One region of the Rhodococcus sp. Q genome, then DNA from elsewhere that is predicted to be linked to it. Evidence: riboswitches for the same ligand, from Rfam matches in the RefSeq annotation. Region 1 holds a riboswitch; each other region holds the start of a gene.

The links. Region 1 has a riboswitch for cobalamin ahead of FFS72_RS17015 (short-chain fatty acyl-CoA regulator family protein). Riboswitches for the same ligand answer to the same signal wherever they lie in the genome.
Region 2: linked by a shared signal. The riboswitch ahead of FFS72_RS11815 (CbtB domain-containing protein) and the one ahead of FFS72_RS17015 (short-chain fatty acyl-CoA regulator family protein) in region 1 are both predicted to bind cobalamin.
Region 3: linked by a shared signal. The riboswitch ahead of FFS72_RS05025 (ABC transporter substrate-binding protein) and the one ahead of FFS72_RS17015 (short-chain fatty acyl-CoA regulator family protein) in region 1 are both predicted to bind cobalamin.

Annotation. Positions count from the first base shown of each region.
Region 1 covers NZ_SCOY01000018.1:37,436-42,994, forward strand. The annotation lists gene FFS72_RS17000 (multicopper oxidase family protein) at 1-1,011, opposite strand, end outside; gene FFS72_RS17005 (TetR/AcrR family transcriptional regulator) at 1,139-1,753, shown strand; partial or broken gene FFS72_RS17010 (5-methyltetrahydropteroyltriglutamate--homocysteine S-methyltransferase) at 1,840-2,086, shown strand; gene FFS72_RS17015 (short-chain fatty acyl-CoA regulator family protein) at 2,108-3,526, opposite strand; cobalamin riboswitch at 3,689-3,845, opposite strand; gene prpD (2-methylcitrate dehydratase PrpD) at 4,507-5,559, shown strand, end outside.
Region 2 covers NZ_SCOY01000009.1:34,565-40,123, forward strand. The annotation lists gene FFS72_RS11785 (carbonic anhydrase) at 1-276, opposite strand, end outside; gene FFS72_RS11790 (iron-sulfur binding domain-containing protein) at 356-1,237, shown strand; gene FFS72_RS11795 (alpha/beta fold hydrolase) at 1,245-1,988, opposite strand; gene FFS72_RS11800 (antibiotic biosynthesis monooxygenase family protein) at 2,091-2,402, shown strand; gene FFS72_RS11805 (helix-turn-helix domain-containing protein) at 2,451-3,236, opposite strand; gene FFS72_RS11810 (nuclear transport factor 2 family protein) at 3,369-3,731, shown strand; cobalamin riboswitch at 3,796-3,929, shown strand; gene FFS72_RS11815 (CbtB domain-containing protein) at 3,956-4,150, shown strand; gene FFS72_RS11820 (CbtA family protein) at 4,141-4,974, shown strand; gene FFS72_RS11825 (DsbA family oxidoreductase) at 5,078-5,559, opposite strand, start outside.
Region 3 covers NZ_SCOY01000003.1:184,726-190,284, reverse strand. The annotation lists gene FFS72_RS05035 (phosphoribosylaminoimidazolesuccinocarboxamide synthase) at 1-737, opposite strand, end outside; gene FFS72_RS05030 (MDR family MFS transporter) at 775-2,208, shown strand; cobalamin riboswitch at 2,260-2,445, shown strand; gene FFS72_RS05025 (ABC transporter substrate-binding protein) at 2,477-3,481, shown strand; gene FFS72_RS05020 (FecCD family ABC transporter permease) at 3,478-4,536, shown strand; gene FFS72_RS05015 (ABC transporter ATP-binding protein) at 4,533-5,342, shown strand; gene FFS72_RS05010 ((2Fe-2S) ferredoxin domain-containing protein) at 5,339-5,559, shown strand, end outside.

The DNA.
Region 1 (5,559 bases):
TGACATCCGGATGGCGTTCGTCGGGACGGGGGCGTCGAGCAGTCCGCCGTCGTTGCCGACGACCCAGAACTGCATGTGGTTGCTGAAATGCAGGTTCCAGACGCTGTAGGAGGTGGCGTTGATCGCGCGGAACCGGTACAGGCCCCGCGCGACCGGGATGTCCGGCCAGACGGCGCCGTTGACGAGACCGACGTCCCCGACCGCGCCCCCCTCCCACGATCCTTCCGACACGACCGGGGTCGATCGCAGGCTCATCGCACCGTCCTCGCGGAAGATCTTCTCCTGCAGGATCAGTGGCATCTCGAACTCGCCCGCGGGTAGACCGAGGGGGTTGTCGGGTGTGCCGGTGTCGAAGCGGTCACGCAACAGGTAGGTGCCCGCCAGCCCGGCGTACACGTTCGCTCGGGTGATCCCCATCGCATGATCGTGGTACCAGAAGTGCCCCGCCTGCTGCCGATTCGGAAATCGGTATGTAATCGATTCGTTCCGATGGACGAGTTGTTCCGCGTGGCCGTCGCTGTCGGGTGGCGTCTCGCCGCCGTGCAGGTGCACCACGATCGGGGGCGTGGTCCGGTAGGCCTCGTCCGCGCCGTGCAGGGACGTGTCGATGTCGCGGGCGAACGGATGCGAGGTGAGGCGGTTGGTCACGGTCAGCGTGGTGGTCTCGTCGGCCTGCGCCTCGATCGTCGGTCCCAGGTAGGTCGGTGCCGCGTTGTCGACGTGGTAAGCGAAGGTGTCCGCGGGCGCGTGGTCGGGGTGGAAGCGATGACGTGCCGTGACCGCCGACATGGTCAGCCGGGTGCCCGAGACGGTCGGTGGGCGCTCGACGGTGGACCGGAACGGTGACATCGGAGGCGAGTGGAACAGGAGTGGGTTGTCGATGGCCGTGACCCGCGCCGGCTCCCGCGCGAATCCCTGCCCGGCCCCGAATCCCACGGTGGCCGACCAGCCCATGCCCGCGGTCGCCGCGCCGCCGACACCGAGTGCACGCAGCAGCGTCCGCCTGTCCATGGATCGCTCGGTCACGGTGCATCTCCAGTCCTTGGCAACGGCGGTGACCGTACCACACCGTATGGTACGGTCAAGTGTCTGGAATGATGCTGGAACAGGTCACTTTTGCGAAGGCGAGGAGAGCGTCATGACGGCGAGGAGAGACGCGTCCCAGAGCGCTCGCGCTGCCCGTGGTTCGGGTGCCGGAACGCGGCAGCGGGCTCCGAGGCTGTCCGTGGACGACTGGATCGAAGCCGCCTTCGACCTCCTCGTCCGCGAGGGTGTGACGGGCGTGAAGATCACCCGCCTGTGCGAGGAGCTGGGCGTCACCAAGGGCAGCTTCTACTGGCATTTCCCCGACATCGACCATCTGATGAAGGCCGTCGCGGATCGCTGGTGCGCCATCCAGAACGAGACCCTCCTGGCGCTCAAGGAGACGACTTCGATTCCCGGCGACCAACGACTCGAGGCGATGGCGGCGCAGCTCATGTCGCAGCGCGGCTGGGCGGTCGAGGTCGCGGTCCGCGACTGGGCGCGTTCCGACAGTCAGGTCGCGGATTCCGTTGCACGACTGGACAACCAGGTGTTCGACGTCGTGCAGAGCACTCTGCTCGACCTCGGCTTCGACGCCGAGGAGGCGCGCCTGCGCAGTGGTGTCCTCGTCTATGCGGGTGTCGGCTTCCTGCACGCCCGAGACCACCTGCCCGATCCGACCATCGACGAGGTGCGGCGCGTGTTCGCGCTCCTGACCACCCGCGACTGAGGCGGCTCCGCCGCTCGTGCGCGCTTCGGGGTGAGGACACCCGCGAACCATGCACGAGCACGAAGTGCCCTGTTCGCGTCGGTGCAGTCGAGGTTCTCGACGACCTGAACGCGGCAGGATTCGACGTCGGCGTCGGCCCAGGTGTCTACGACATTCACTCCCCGCGAGTTCCTGGTGTCGAGAAGATCACCGCATCGCTTCGTGAGGCGCTGGCGGCCGTTCCCGCGGAGCGGCTGTGGGTCAACCCCGGCCTGAAAACCCGGCGGCCCGGTCGAGGTCGAGGCGTCGCTGAAGAACATGGTCGACGCCACCCTGGCGGTGCGCGCCTCCCTCCCGCTTGCGGGGGAGGAGTGCCTAGGACGGATAAGGCTGGCGGGTACTGAGATTCACGTCCACCCGAACGGGCTGACCGATCTGGGGGAAGGCCCGCTGCGCACAGTCGGTGCGCTCGCAGATCTTGCAGCCTGCGCCGATCGGATCCGGCGACATCTGTTCGTCGAGCCGCAGGCCCCGGGAGTACACGAGTCGGCTGGCGTGGGTGATGTCGCAGCCCAACCCGATCGCGAAGCTGCGTTGCGCGGTTCCGTAGGGGCGGGGGTCGTCGTCGGTGGTCCGGGCGATCCACAGGTATGTCCGGCCGTCGGGCATCTGCGCGACCTGGGTGAGAATCCGCCCGGGCATTCCGAACGCGTCGTGCACCACCCACAGCGGGCAGCTGCCACCGATCCGCGAGAAGTGGAACGCGGTGGCGGACTGCCGTTTCGAGATGTTCCCGGCTCGATCGGTGCGGACGAAGAAGAACGGGATGCCGCGCCGGGTCGGGCGTTGCATCGTCGAGAGCCGGTGGCAGACCGTCTCGAATCCGACCTCGAACTGCAGCGCCAGCATCTCGATGTCGTAGTGCAGGCGTTCCGCCGCGTCGAGGAACGGGTTGTACGGCAACAGCAGTGCCCCGGCGAAGTAGTTCGCGAGTCCGATCTTCGCCAGGTCGCGGGAGCCCTCTCCGAGACCGGTGGCGGACTCGACGAGCGCGTCGATCGTGGCCAACTGGGTGAGAAAGGCGAGCTGGGTCGCGATCTGGAACGCCCGCTGTCCGGGTGTCAGGTGCCGGGACAGGGTAAGGATGCGGTTCGCCTCGTCGAACGAGCGTTTCGGTCCCGGTCGGTCGGGCGGATCGGTGCGCAACCGGACGACGATGTCGTGTTCCGACTCGAGGAGTGCCGTCAGCTGGTTGTCCAGAGAGCCGGGCCGGAGGCCGCTCTCCGTGAACAATCGTTCGGCGGCGTCGTCGAGTTCGGCGATGTGATTGTGCCTGTCGTAGAAAAAGTCTCGAACTTCCTCGAACGGCATCGGCATCGAAGTCTTCGAGGTCGCCTCCGACGGCGCGGACAGATGGACGCTGTACTGCTCCAGCCGTTCGGTCGCTGCCAGCAGTCGGCGGTGGACTCCGACGAGCGCTGTTCCGATCTCCGGCATCCTGGCGACCAGTTCGTCCACCATCGCCGGGCTGGGCGCCCCCGTGCCGATCGCGCGGAGGACGTCATGGAGATCTGCCGCGAGCCTCGCGTCCTGGTCGGCCGCGAAGAACTGCGGATCGAGATCGAAGGTCGCGTTCAGCTTCAGCAGGACCGGCACAGTCAGCGGACGCTGGTCGTTCTCCAACTGGTTGACGTAACTCGCCGAGAGGTCGAGTGTCCGGGCCAAATCCAGCTGCGTCAGGCCGCGTTCCTCCCGCAGCCGGCGTAGCCGCGGTCCGCCGTAGATCTTCTGCATGGCTGCCGCCTTCGTGATCGAGTCCAGAGGCCGCCCACGAATGCATGCCCGAACGAGCCCCCGTCACCGCCCGGAGAGCGGGCACGGCGCCACCTCGATCGGGTACGCACACCCAGTCCACGAGGCGGCACACCGCCAGGTACGGCGTACCCGGCGCAGCGGGCAGGTCTTCGGACTCGCAGGCGCTCGCGTGTGAGGCGAACCTACTGGCCGTCGCTTCCCGGACTCGCGTCCAGTGCTGGTGACGGCGGTCGTTCCTGCATACCGCTGCGGGACAGTTCCGGACTCACACCGGATTCCCTCTCGTGCCCTCGGGCACTTCGACGCCACCGCGACCTTCGGGGCTCCTCACGGTCGAGGCGGCGAACCAACTGCACCGTCGATTCTAGAGGTCTCGGATCGTCGGAGGAGACCCCGGACCTGCGAACTCGCCTCGACTCGTGCCGACGAGGTCGTCGTGTACACGCGGATGATGTCCCACTGCAGCTGCTCCTTCGACGTGACGTGCGCGAAGAGCTCCGCCGGTCGCACCGCTACCCGGCTTCCGATCCCGGACATACGTGCGTCTCGAAAGCCCTACGCCGCGAACAGATCCGACGTGATCTCGCGGATGGCATTCGTGGTCTCGTCTATGGCGACCCGGGCGCATCGACTGGGACCTCCGGGCCGGCTCGATCCGGAGATCGAAACCTGGTCGTGTCGGTCGTGTCGGCAGCGTACGGTCCGCGGCCGGGCCGTGACACGGTTCGATCCTGCGGACTTCAGTGCCGTGAATTCTTCTGTTCTGCAAAGTGTGTGGGGTCGGAGCGGTCGGATTCGCAGCATTCGCAGAATTCGCCGACACACACCACCGAATTACGCAGGTTCAGTCTCTTCCCGTCGCGTCGGGTCCTCCATACGCTGCGAACATCGCCGGGTCGATCGGTCGCTTCCCGGCCGAGTTCCAGTACCAGGCGCCGACACAATCGGAGGACATCATCTTGAAGACGCATCCCGTCCGCACCTACCGCTCCGCCGAGGACTTCCCGCGCAGCGAGCACCTCGCGTGGAAGATCGCCGAGGTCGCGACCGACTCCGTCGAGGTGCCCGCGGACACCGCCGAGATGATCGTCAACCGGATCATCGACAACGCTGCCGTCGCCGCAGCGTCCGTTACCCGCCGCCCGGTCGCCAACGCGCGGGCGCAGGCGCAGTCGCATCCGTACAGCCGGTCATCGTCGGAGTCGCACGGATCGACTGTGTTCGGCGTCGGTGGCACGTTCTCGCCCGAGTGGGCGGCGTGGGCCAACGGCGTCGCGGTGCGTGAGCTCGACTTCCACGACACCTTCCTGGCCGCCGAATACTCGCACCCGGGCGACAACATCCCGTCGATTCTCGCGGTCGCGCAGCACGCCGGGCGCACCGGCCAGGACCTGATCCGCGGCCTCGCCACCGGCTACGAGATCCAGGTCGACCTGGTTCGTGCCATCTGCCTGCACGAGCACAAGATCGACCACGTCGCCCACCTCGGCCCCTCCGCGGCCGCGGGCATCGGCACCCTGCTGGGCCTCGACACCGAGACCGTTTACCAGGCGATCGGTCAGGCGCTGCACACCACCACTGCCACCCGTCAGTCGCGCAAGGGCGAGATCTCCAGCTGGAAGGCCTACGCCCCGGCCTTCGCCGGCAAGATGGCCGTCGAGGCCGTGGACCGCGCGATGCGCGGCGAGGGCGCCCCGTCCCCGATCTGGGAGGGCGAGGACGGTGTCATCGCCTGGCTGCTCGGTGGCCCGAAGGCGGAGTACAACGTGCCGCTGCCCGGCCCAGGCGAGGCCAAGCGCGGCATCCTCGACACCTACACCAAGGAGCACTCGGCCGAGTACCAGAGCCAGGCACCGATCGACCTGGCATTCCGCCTGCGCGAGCGGGTCGGCGACCTGAGCCAGATCGCGTCGATCGTCCTGCACACCAGCCACCACACCCATTACGTGATCGGCACCGGCTCGAACGATCCGCAGAAGTTCGACCCCAAGGCGTCGCGCGAGACCCTCGAC
Region 2 (5,559 bases), on a different contig from region 1:
CCCGACGGCGTACTCGATGGAACCGAGAACCGCGCTGTCGATGACGTGACCTGCCGTGCGGACGACGAACATGTCGCCGAGCCCCTGGTCGAAGATGATCTCGGCGGCGACGCGTGAGTCACCGCAGCCGAAGATCACCGCGGTCGGGTGCTGGCCGCCGACCAGCTTCGCGCGATCGGCAATTCCCTGGCTCGGGTGCATCGACGTGTCGCCGACGAACCGCTCGTTACCCTGCTTGAGGGCTTTCCAGGCCGAAATGGGATTCGAGTTGGGCATGCCTGCCATTGTGCACCCCGCCCCGAATTCCGTGACGGCCCGACCTGGAGAAAGCCACGAAAGAAGGTATGACGATCCCGTGAATTCCTCCGCACTCATCGCCTGGTACGAACGAGCGGCCCGCGACCTGCCGTGGCGTCGCGACGACGTGACGGCGTGGCACGTGCTGATGAGCGAGATCATGCTGCAGCAGACCCCGGTGGTCCGGGTGGCGCCGATCTGGGAGCAGTGGGTCGAACGCTGGCCGGTGCCGTCGGCGATGGCCGGGTCGAGCCAGGGCGAGGTGCTGCGCGCATGGGGCAAGCTCGGCTATCCGCGTCGGGCACTGCGACTGCACGAATGCGCGGGCGTGCTTGCCTCGGAGCACGGGGACGTGGTCCCCGACGACGTGGACGTGCTGCTGTCGCTTCCGGGAATCGGCGACTACACCGCGCGTGCGGTCGCCTGCTTCGCGTATGGACAGCGGGTTCCGGTGGTGGACACCAATGTTCGACGGGTGATCGCCCGAGCGGTGCACGGCGCCGCCGAACCCGGCAATCCGTCGACCAGACGCGATCTCGCCGACGCCGACGCACTGCTGCCCCGCACGCGAGCCCGGGCGGCGGTGTTCTCGGCCGCGTTGATGGAACTCGGCGCGACGGTGTGCACCGCGCGCAGCCCCGAATGTGAACGCTGCCCCCTCGACGACTGCGCGTGGGTGACGGCCGGACGACCGGCCCACACCGGACCCGCCCGCAAGGTGCAGAAGTTCGCGGGCACCGACCGTCAGGTCCGCGGCCGACTGCTCGACGTGCTGCGGGGCAGCGACGGCCCCGTCGAGCGCGCACTGCTCGACCGGGTGTGGCTCACGGACACCGCTCAGCGCGACCGGGCTCTCGACTCGCTGCTCGTCGACGGACTGGTCGAGCAGACCGACGGCGGCCTGTTCGCCCTCGCCGGCGAGGGCGACGCCCGCCGCTGACCGGGCGTCAGAGGTCGCCGAGGAACGACTCCACCGCGGCGCGGTACTCGGCGGGGCGGTCGTCGTGCACGAGGTGTCCGGCGCCCGCGACGAGTTCGTAGCGGGTCTCCGCCTGCCGCGGGGTGCCCGCCATCTCGCGCATCTGGCCGATGGGCGTGATGGTGAATTCCCCCTCGAGCAGGAGCGCGGGCGCCTGCACGGACCGCCACTGGGTCCAGAAGTCCCTGGTCCCCCACTCCTCGGAGATGTCCCGCCAGACCGGGACCTCGCCGTGCAGGTGGTATCCGTCGTCGCGCAGCTCGAAGGAGTCCATGAAGTACTGGGCCGCGACGGGCCCGAAGAACTCGACCATCGTCGGCTCGTCGCGGAACGGGGTCGGCCAGGCGGCGATCATCGCCGCCCAGTCGGCCGCGGTCCGACCACGGAAGTCGGGCGCCATGTCCTCGACGACAACGGCGCGCACCCGATCCGGATGCGCGGCAGCGAAACACCACGCATGCAGACCGCCCATCGAGTGGCCGATGACGACCATCGGCTCCGTGATCGACTCGACGGCCTCGGTGAGGTCGGCGACGAACGCCTCGGTGCTCGGCTCGGCGGGCGCTGGACGGCCGTGCCCCGCGGCGTCGAAGGTGTACACGTGGCCGTGTTCGCGCAGCCACGGCACGTGTCGTCGCCAGGTGCGGGCACTGCCCATCAGCCCGTGTAGCAACAGAATCGGTTCGCCGGTCCCACCCTCGTCATGGAGCACGGCACCGAGGTTAGCGGTCCGGTGCCGCGACTCCCGTCGGGTTTCGCTTTTCGGTTACGTGGTCTCGCCCGCCCTGTGTGTCGCGCGAGTACGCTCGCGGCCATGGCAGTGGTGAAGATCAACGCAATCGAGGTGCCCGAGGGCGCCGGTCCCGAACTGGAGAAGCGGTTCGCAGCGCGCGCCGGAACCGTGGAGAACTCGCCCGGGTTCCTCGGGTTCCAGCTGCTCCGGCCCACCGGTGGCGAGACCCGCTACTTCGTGGTGACGCAGTGGGAGTCCGAGGACGCGTTCGCGGCGTGGCGTGACGGCGACGCCCGTGCCGCGCATGCGGGTGAGGCGAAGAAGCCGGTCGCGACCGGCGCCTCGCTGCTCGAGTTCGAGGTCGTCCTCGACGTCGCCGCCAAGCAGTCCTGACGCGGCACTCCCCGCACCGGTCGCCCGTCGGGCGGCCGGTGCCCGCCGTCATCCCAGGTGGCGGCGCAACGCCTCGGCGGTGGCCTCGTCCGCCGGGTGAAAGGTCTCGATCGCGAGTTCGGCAACGGTGACGTCGAGTGGCGTCCCGAACACCGTCGTCGTGCTGAGGAAGGCGAGTTCCCCTGCTGCGGTCGCGATTCTGATGGGGACGACGAGTGCGCCCGGTTCCATGTCGACATCGGGATCACCGCACGGATAGCCCGCGAGTTCCGCGGCGAGCGCGACGAGTTCGGCGTCCCCGGTCACCGCGATCTGATGGTCCAGGCGATGCAGCAGATGTGCTCGCCACTGTCCGAGGTTGCCGATTCGGGTGGCCATGCCGTCGGGGTGCAGGCTCAGGCGCAGGACGTTCACCGGCGGTTCCAACAGGTGCGCGGCACACCCCTCCACGAGAAGAGCGACGGCGTCGTTGCCGTCGACGAGGTTCCAGTGCCGATCGACGACCACCGCAGGCGACGACCGGTGAGCGTGCAGAATCTGACCGATCGCCCGCGACACCGACGCCATCGGAACGTCACCGAGTGCATGCTCCGGATACGCGGGAGCGAACCCGCCTGCCAGGAGCAATGAATTACGTTCCCGCAGAGGAATTTCCAACTGGTCACTGAGTTTGAGCAGCATCGTACGCGTCGGACGTGACCGGCCCGTCTCGACGAAACTGACATGCCGCGCGGACACTTCCGCTCGGGCCGCCAACTCGAGTTGACTCATCCGGCGGCGCTCACGCCAGTTCCGGAGCAGTACCCCGACGGTCGGTTCGGCGAGCGTGGTCATGGGGAGAGCCTAGATTCGCGGCGGAAGCAGGACCATTACCTCCGAGGTAATCGACGCGCCGCGACGCCCGTCGCACAGTTGTCTCATCGCCCGGCGACCGGCGCCGGCACCCGAGAGAACGAGAGCGACGACATGAGCGACTTCGACACCCTCGCAACGAAATACATCGCGGTGTGGAACGAGACCGATCCGGACGCCCGACGCGCCGCGATCGAGGACCTGTGGGCACCGGACGGGCGGTACGTCGACCCCGCCGTCGCCGCGCACGGTCACACGGACATCGACGCGACGATCGCCGCAGTGCAGGGCCAGTTCGCCGGGATGCGGTTCCGCCTCCGCGGGGACGTCGACGGCCACCACGAGCAAGCACGCTTCGGCTGGCAACTCGGACCCGCAGGAGCGGAGAACCTGATCGAGGGATTCGACGTCATCGAACGCGGCGACGACGGACGACTGGTGCACGTCCTCGGGTTCCTCGACAGGGTTCCGTCCTGACCCGACCGTCGCCGGTCCGCGTCGAACGGACCGGCGACGGTGGTTCGTATTTGTTGACACCACGGGCAGGTCGGTGCGACAGTGCGCGAGTAAACGCGACGTCGTACGGGAATTCCGGTGCAACTCCGGAGCGGTCGCGCCACTGTGATCGAGGTTCGCCTCGAGAAGCCAGACACCGTCGACGTCGCACGGACTTACGGGACGCGTTATCCCAGGAGGAACCCATGGCTGTCGTTCACACCCCCGACAGGTCGACCGAGTCGGCCGGTATCGCACTCATCGTGGCTGGCGTCGTCCTGCTCGCGATGCTCACCCTCTACCTGGTCGGATTCGACCAGGGCGCGGTGTCGCGGACCGGTATGTACATGCATGAACTCATGCACGACGGTCGTCACCTGCTGGGGCTTCCGTGCCACTGACCGGAAAATTCACGCAACTCCTCATCCGCGGCCTGCTGGCCGGACTCGTCGCAGGCCTGCTCGCGGGAGCCGTCGCGTACGTGCTCGGTGAGCCGCACATCGAGGCCGCCATCGCGATCGAGGAAGCTGCATCGGCGGACGCCGAGCCCGCGGCGGCCGCCGGCCATTCGCACGACTCCGGAGCAGCCGCCGAGGAAGACCACTCGCACGACGCCGGAGCAACTGCCGAGGAGGGCCATTCGCACGGCGAGGACGCCCTGGTCAGCCGTGACGGCCAGAAGGTCGGACTGTTCCTCGCGACCACCCTCGCGGGCCTCGCGCTCGGCGCGATCTTCGCCGCCGTCGCGCACTACGCCCGCCGGGTGACCACGGCGTCGGGACCGGTCCTGGCGCTGGCTCTGGCCGGGCTGGGATGGCTCGCGATCGAAGTGGTGCCGTTCTTCAAGTACCCGGCGAACCCGCCTGCCGTCGGCGACCCCGACACCATCAACCAGCGCACCTGGCTGTGGCTGGCGTCGGTGGTGCTCGGCCTGTTCGCGGTCGCCGTCGCCGCCTACGTGCGTCAACTGGTCGCCGCCTCGGGCTACGTGTCCGCGCAGGTCGCGGCACCGGTGGCGGCGTTCCTGGCGATCGTCGCCGTCGGCTACGCCGTGCTGCCCGACATCAACGAGGTCGGCGCCGACTTCCCCGCATCCCTGCTGTGGGACTTCCGGATCTCGTCGCTGGCGATCCAGGCGACGCTGTGGCTGACGCTCGGCGCGGCGTTCGCGTTCCTCACCGAACGCGCCACACGCTCGCAGCCTGCGCTCGCCGGCGCGCACTGACGCCGGGCAACCCCATCCCCCGCACCGACCGAATGTGGCCGTTGATCACGTCAGGTGATGAACGGCCACATTCGGTCTAGCGGAGCAGGGGTGACGCAGATCCTCAGACCGCGCAGGACCCATCGGTGCAGGCGCCGTCGGCATCGGCCGCTCCGGCGAGGGTGACGAGCGGCTTCGCGTCCGTGTAGGCCTTCTCCAGCAGTTGGGTGAACACCTCGACGGGCTGGGCGCCGGAGACGCCGATCGCACGGTTGGCGACGAAGAACGGGACGCCGGTGACGCCCAGCGCACGGGCCTGGGCGAGGTCGTCACGGACGCGATCCGCTTCTGCATCCGAGTCCAGGGCAGCGCGCACCGCGTCGGCGTCGAGCCCGGTCTCGGCCGCGATCGCCACCAGCTCGTCGCGGTCGTCGATCACGCGGCCCTGCTCGAAGTGCGCTCGGAACAGCGCTGCCATCACGTCCGTGCCACGATCACCCGCGAAGTGGATCAGCCGGTGCGCGTCGAAGGTGTTGGCGGCGATGACGGTGTCGAAGTCCATGGCCAGTCCGTCGGCGGCGGCGGTGCTCGCGACGTGCGCGAACA
Region 3 (5,559 bases), on a different contig from region 1:
CAGTTGCGGACGAACTGCTTGTCGAAGCTCGGCTGCACCTTGCCCGCCTCGTAGCCGTCGGCGGGCCAGTAGCGCGAGGAGTCGGGGGTGAGGACCTCGTCGGCGAGCACCAGGTTGCCGTCGTCGTCGACACCGAACTCGAACTTGGTGTCCGCCAGGATGATTCCGCGCTCGGACGCGAAGATCGCGGCGCGGCCGTAGATGTCGAGGGTGTCCTGTCGGAGCTTCACCGCGAGGGCCTGACCGACCTGGTCGACGACAGCCGCGAAGTCGACGTTCTCGTCGTGGTCGCCGAGGGCGGCCTTCGTGGCGGGCGTGAAGATCGGCTCCGGAAGCTGCGACGACTCCACCAGGCCCTCCGGCAGCGCCACCCCGCACACCGCCCCGGTGCGCTGGTAGTCCGACAGGCCCGAACCCGTCAGGTAGCCGCGCGCCACGCACTCCACCGGCACCATCTTCAGCTTCTTCACGACCAGTGCCCGACCGAGGACCTCCTCGGGGATGCGCTCGTCGTCCGGCGGTCCGGCCAGATGGTTCTGCGCCGTCAACCGGGTGAAGAAGAACACGCTCATCGCCGTCAGCACCCGGCCCTTGTCGGGGATCGGGGTGCTCAGGATGTGGTCGTACGCGGAGATCCGGTCGCTCGCGACGAGCAGGAGGTGCTCGTCGTCGATCGTGTACAGGTCGCGGACCTTGCCGCCTGCGAGGTGGGCGTAGTCGGAGAGTGAGGGGCGCACGGTCCAACCCTATCGGGTGGGGTTGATACTCGATCAGGTGGCAATCGAGATCGACAGACGCAGCATCGGCCTGCGTTCGGAGCGTGGACCGGTGCTCGCGTCGCTGATGCTCACCACCGCGCTGGTCGCGCTCGACTCGACGATCATCGCGACGGCGGTGCTGACCATCGTCCGCGACCTGGGCGGATTCGGTCAGTTTCCGTGGTTGTTCTCGATCTATCTGCTCGCCCAGGCCGTGTCGGTACCGATCTACGGCAAGCTCGCCGACCTGTTCGGACGCAAGCCGGTGATGCTGTTCGGCATCGCGACGTTCTGCATCGGATCGGTGCTCTGCGGGCTGGCGTGGTCGATGCCCGCGCTGATCGCGTTCCGCGCGGTCCAGGGCCTCGGCGCGGGCGCGGTGCAGCCGATGAGCCTGACCATCGCGGGCGACATCTACACACTCGCCGAGCGCGCCAAGGCGCAGGGCTACCTCGCGAGCGTGTGGGGCATGTCCGCCGTGGTCGGCCCGACCCTCGGCGGCGTGTTCTCCGAGTACCTGTCGTGGCGCTGGATCTTCCTGATCAACGTGCCGCTGTGCGCGGTCGCGGCATGGGCGCTGATGCGGCACTTCCACGAGAGTCCGCGACGCGACCGGCCACGCGTCGACTACCTCGGCGCGGCGCTCCTGACCTGCGGCGCCGCGCTGGTCATCCTCGGCCTGCTCGAAGGCGGGCAGGCGTGGCCGTGGAACTCCCCCGCATCGCTCGCCGTGTTCGGTGCCGGAGCGGCTCTGCTCCTCGCGTTCGCCTTCGTCGAACGCCGTGTTGCCGACCCGATCCTGCCGCCGTGGGTGCTCACCCGCCGCGTCCTGGCCGTCAGCAGCATCATCTCCGCCGCCGTCGGCGCGATCATCATGGGCGTCACCTCGTACATCCCGACCTTCGTGCAGGGCGTGCTCGGGACCGGCGCGCTGGTCGCCGGGTTCGCTCTCGCCACCCTCACCATCGGCTGGCCGATCAGCGTGTCGCTCGCCGGGCGCCTCTACCTTCGGGTGGGATTCCGGATCACCGCACTCCTCGGCGCGACCGCCGCCGTCACCGGGACCGCGCTGACCCTCACCCTGGACGCCGGATCGGGTGTCTGGCAGGTGGCCGTGTTCTGCTTCGTGATCGGCGTCGGGATGGGACTGGTGTCGAGTCCCACCCTGATCGCCGCGCAGTCCAGCGTCGACTGGTCGCAGCGCGGCGTCGTCACGTCGACGAACATGTTCGCCCGGTCGATCGGCAGCGCGGTCGGGGTCGCGGCGTTCGGAGCGATCGTCAATGCGCACATCGGTGGCACGGACACCCCGACGCCCGAACAGCTGTCGGGAGCGCTACACCTGGTCTTCCTGGCGGTGGTCGGGACGACCGCCGCGATCCTCGCCGCCGCCGCCTTCATGCCGGCCCGGGTGCACTCCCCCGAGGACGCCGGCTCGGGGCCCGGCTGATCCGCTGCCGAAGCGGACAAGCCGGACGGGCCGCGATCGACCGTGGTTTATCCTTCGACCTGGTGACACGGTGAACGGGAAGTCCGGTGCGAATCCGGCGCGGTACTCGCCACTGTGAGCAGGTACGTCGACCACACGGGGCACTGCCCCAGCCACTGGACGCGACAGCGTCCGGGAAGGCGTGGCCGGCGGTCAGCCCTGCCGAGCCAGGAGACCGGCCGTGACACCTGCCTGCACGTTTTCCACGAGTCATGGAAGGCGGGTCGCCGTGCGCACCCAGTCGACGCGAATCCGTTCGCACATATCCCGGGCCCTGCCCACCGCTGCCGTCACCGTCGCGGCCGCACTCACACTGACCGCCTGCGGGTCGTCCGGCGACGATGCCGACGCCGCCGCGTCGATCTCCCTCGACAACTGCGGCCGCACCGTCACCCTGGACGGCCCGGCGCAACGGGCGGTCACCCTCAACCAGGGTGCCACCGAGTCCGCGTTGGCTCTCGGCGCCGAGAGCCAGATGGTCGGCACGGCCTACCTCGACGACACCGTCGCGCCGCAGTGGCAGTCCGCGTACGAGACGGTTCCGGTACTGAACGAGTCGGACTACCCCAGTCGCGAAGCGGTGCTGGAGGTCCGGCCGGACCTGGTGCTCGCGTCGTATTCGAGCGCCTTCGACGACAAGGCCGTCGGCACGCGGGAGTCGTTCGACGATCTCGGTGTCGCCACCTACATCTCACCGTTCGGCTGTCCCGACAAGTCGATGCGACCTCCGGTGGCGTGGGATTCGATCGCCGCCGAGATCACCGACAACGGCGTCCTGTTCGGCCGCGAATCCGAGGCCGACGCCGAGGTGACGCACCTGCGGGAGACCCTGGCGGGAGTCGAGTCCGCGGCAGCGGGGCGCGGCCGGAGCTTCTTCTGGTACGACAGCAACACGGACGTCCCGTACGTCGGCGCCAATGCGGGCGGGCCGCAGCTGATCATCGACGCCGTCGGCGGCACCAACATCTTCGCGGGCGTCGACGGTTCCTGGGCCGACGGCAGCTGGGAAACGGTCCTGAAGGCGAACCCGGACGTCATCGTCCTCGCCGACGCCTCGTGGGACACCGCGGAGGAGAAGAAGACGTATCTGCGGGCCGACCCGGCGCTGCGCGACCTGACGGCGGTCCGAGAGAACGCGTTCGTCGTCGTGCCGTTCTCGGCGAGTACCCCCGGTCCGCGGCTGATCGAGGGCGCCGCCCTCGTCGGCGAACAACTCGGCAGCAGCCGGGGATGAGCGTCACGACCCGGGCACCCGCCCGGGTGCGCGCGAGCACCACCACCGGATGGGTGGTGGCGCTCGCCGCGCTGCTCGTCGTGAGTTGTGCAGCGGGCGTCGCGATCGGCGCCGCCGATCTGTCCGTCGGCACCGTCGTCGACTCGGTGGCCGGACGCCTCGGCATCGGGCCGGGCACCGACCTGCTGACCACGCACATCGTGGTGGACCTGCGCCTGCCCCGGGTTCTGGCCGCCGCCCTGGTCGGTGCCGGGCTGGCGTTGTGCGGGGCGGTGCTGCAGTCGCTGACCGGCAACGCGCTTGCCGACCCGTACCTGCTCGGCATGTCCGGCGGCGCATCCCTCGGCGCGGTTCTCGCGCTGACCGTCGGTGCGGGCACCGTCGGAGCGTTCGGCATCGGCGCGACGTCGACGGCCGCATTCGTGGGGGCGCTGGGTTCGCTGCTGTTGGTCTTCGTCATCTCGACGTCGCGGTCGGGTGCGCTGGTGCCGGGACGCCTGGTCCTCGCGGGTATCGCGGTCGGTCAGTTCGCCGCCGCCGTCACCTCCGCGCTCGTGCTGCTCGGCGACCGCGACGCCGCCCACCGCGTGCTGCAGTGGACGCTCGGCTCGGTCGCCGGGGTCCGCTGGCCGGGCCTGCTCACCATCGCCGCCGTCGTCGCGGCCACCGCCGCGGTGATGCTCGCGCACGCCCGGGTGCTGGATTCGTTCGCGTTCGGCGAGCGGGCCGCGTCGAGTCTCGGCACCGACGTCGAACGCTCCCGCTGGGTGCTCTACGGCGTCGCATCGCTGTGCACCGCGGCCCTCGTCGCGCAGGCCGGGGTGATCGGGTTCGTCGGCCTCGTCGTCCCGCATGCCGCCCGGCTACTCGTCGGTCCCCTGCACGCCCGACTGCTCCCGGTCGTGGCCCTCGTCGGTGCCGTCCTTCTGGTGTGGGCCGACATCGTCGCGCGGACCGTGATGCCGGGACGCGAACTGCCGATCAGCATCGTCACCGCCGTCGTGGGCGTGCCGGTGTTCGTGATGATCCTGCGACGCCGGGGAGCCCGCGCATGAGCCACCACTCCCCCGAGATCCTCGTCGAGGACGTCACCTGGTCGGTGGGCGGAACGACCATCCTGGACGGCGTGACGTGCCGGGCACCGTCGCGGGCGTTCACCGGGCTGATCGGGCCCAACGGCTCGGGCAAGACGTCGCTGCTGTCGGCGGCCGCGCGACTCGTCCGCCCCGACGGTGGTCGCGTGATGATCGGCGACGACCCCGCCGCCACGATGCCGCGCCGCGAATTCGCCCGGACCGTCGCGCTGGTGGAACAACATTCGTCGACCGAGCTGGAACTGACGGTCGAGCAGATCGTCGAGCTCGGAGTGATCCCGCACCGCGGCGGGTGGGCGCGACCGGCCGCTGTCGGTGCCGCCGAGGTGGTCACCGAGAGCCTCGCGATGGCAGGCATCACCGATCTCCGACACCGGTTGTGGCAGAGCCTGTCCGGCGGCGAGAAGCAGAAGACACAGCTCGCCCGAGCCTTCGCGCAGCGGCCCTGCGTCCTGCTGCTCGACGAGCCCACCAACCACCTCGACGTCTCGGCGTCGCTCGAACTGCTGGATCTGATCCGCCGCCGCGGACTCACGACCGTCGCGGCCATGCACGACCTGAATCTGGCGGCGATGTACTGCGATCACCTCGTTGTGCTCCGCGAGGGCCGCGTCGTCGCGGAGGGACCGACCGAGTCGGTGCTGACCGAGGAACTGCTCGCCGACGTCTACGGACTCGACGCGATCGTGACCCCGCACCCCCGGACGGGCCGTCCGACGGTGACGCTGTGCGGAGTGACGTCGAACACCGAAAGGTCCACCCTGTGAACACGACTCGCGGCGGTCGGTGGCTGATCGTCACCGCCCCCACCGACCGCGGGGAGGATCCGCGGGACGCCCTGGTCTCCGCGCTGGCGACCCTGCGAGAACGCCACCCCGACACCGTGTTCCGCACCGCGGTGCTCGGCGGGTCCGGCCCGACGATCACCGACGCTCTCGACGAGGCCGCGGCGTCGGAGGCCGCCGAGGTGATCGTGGTCTCCGG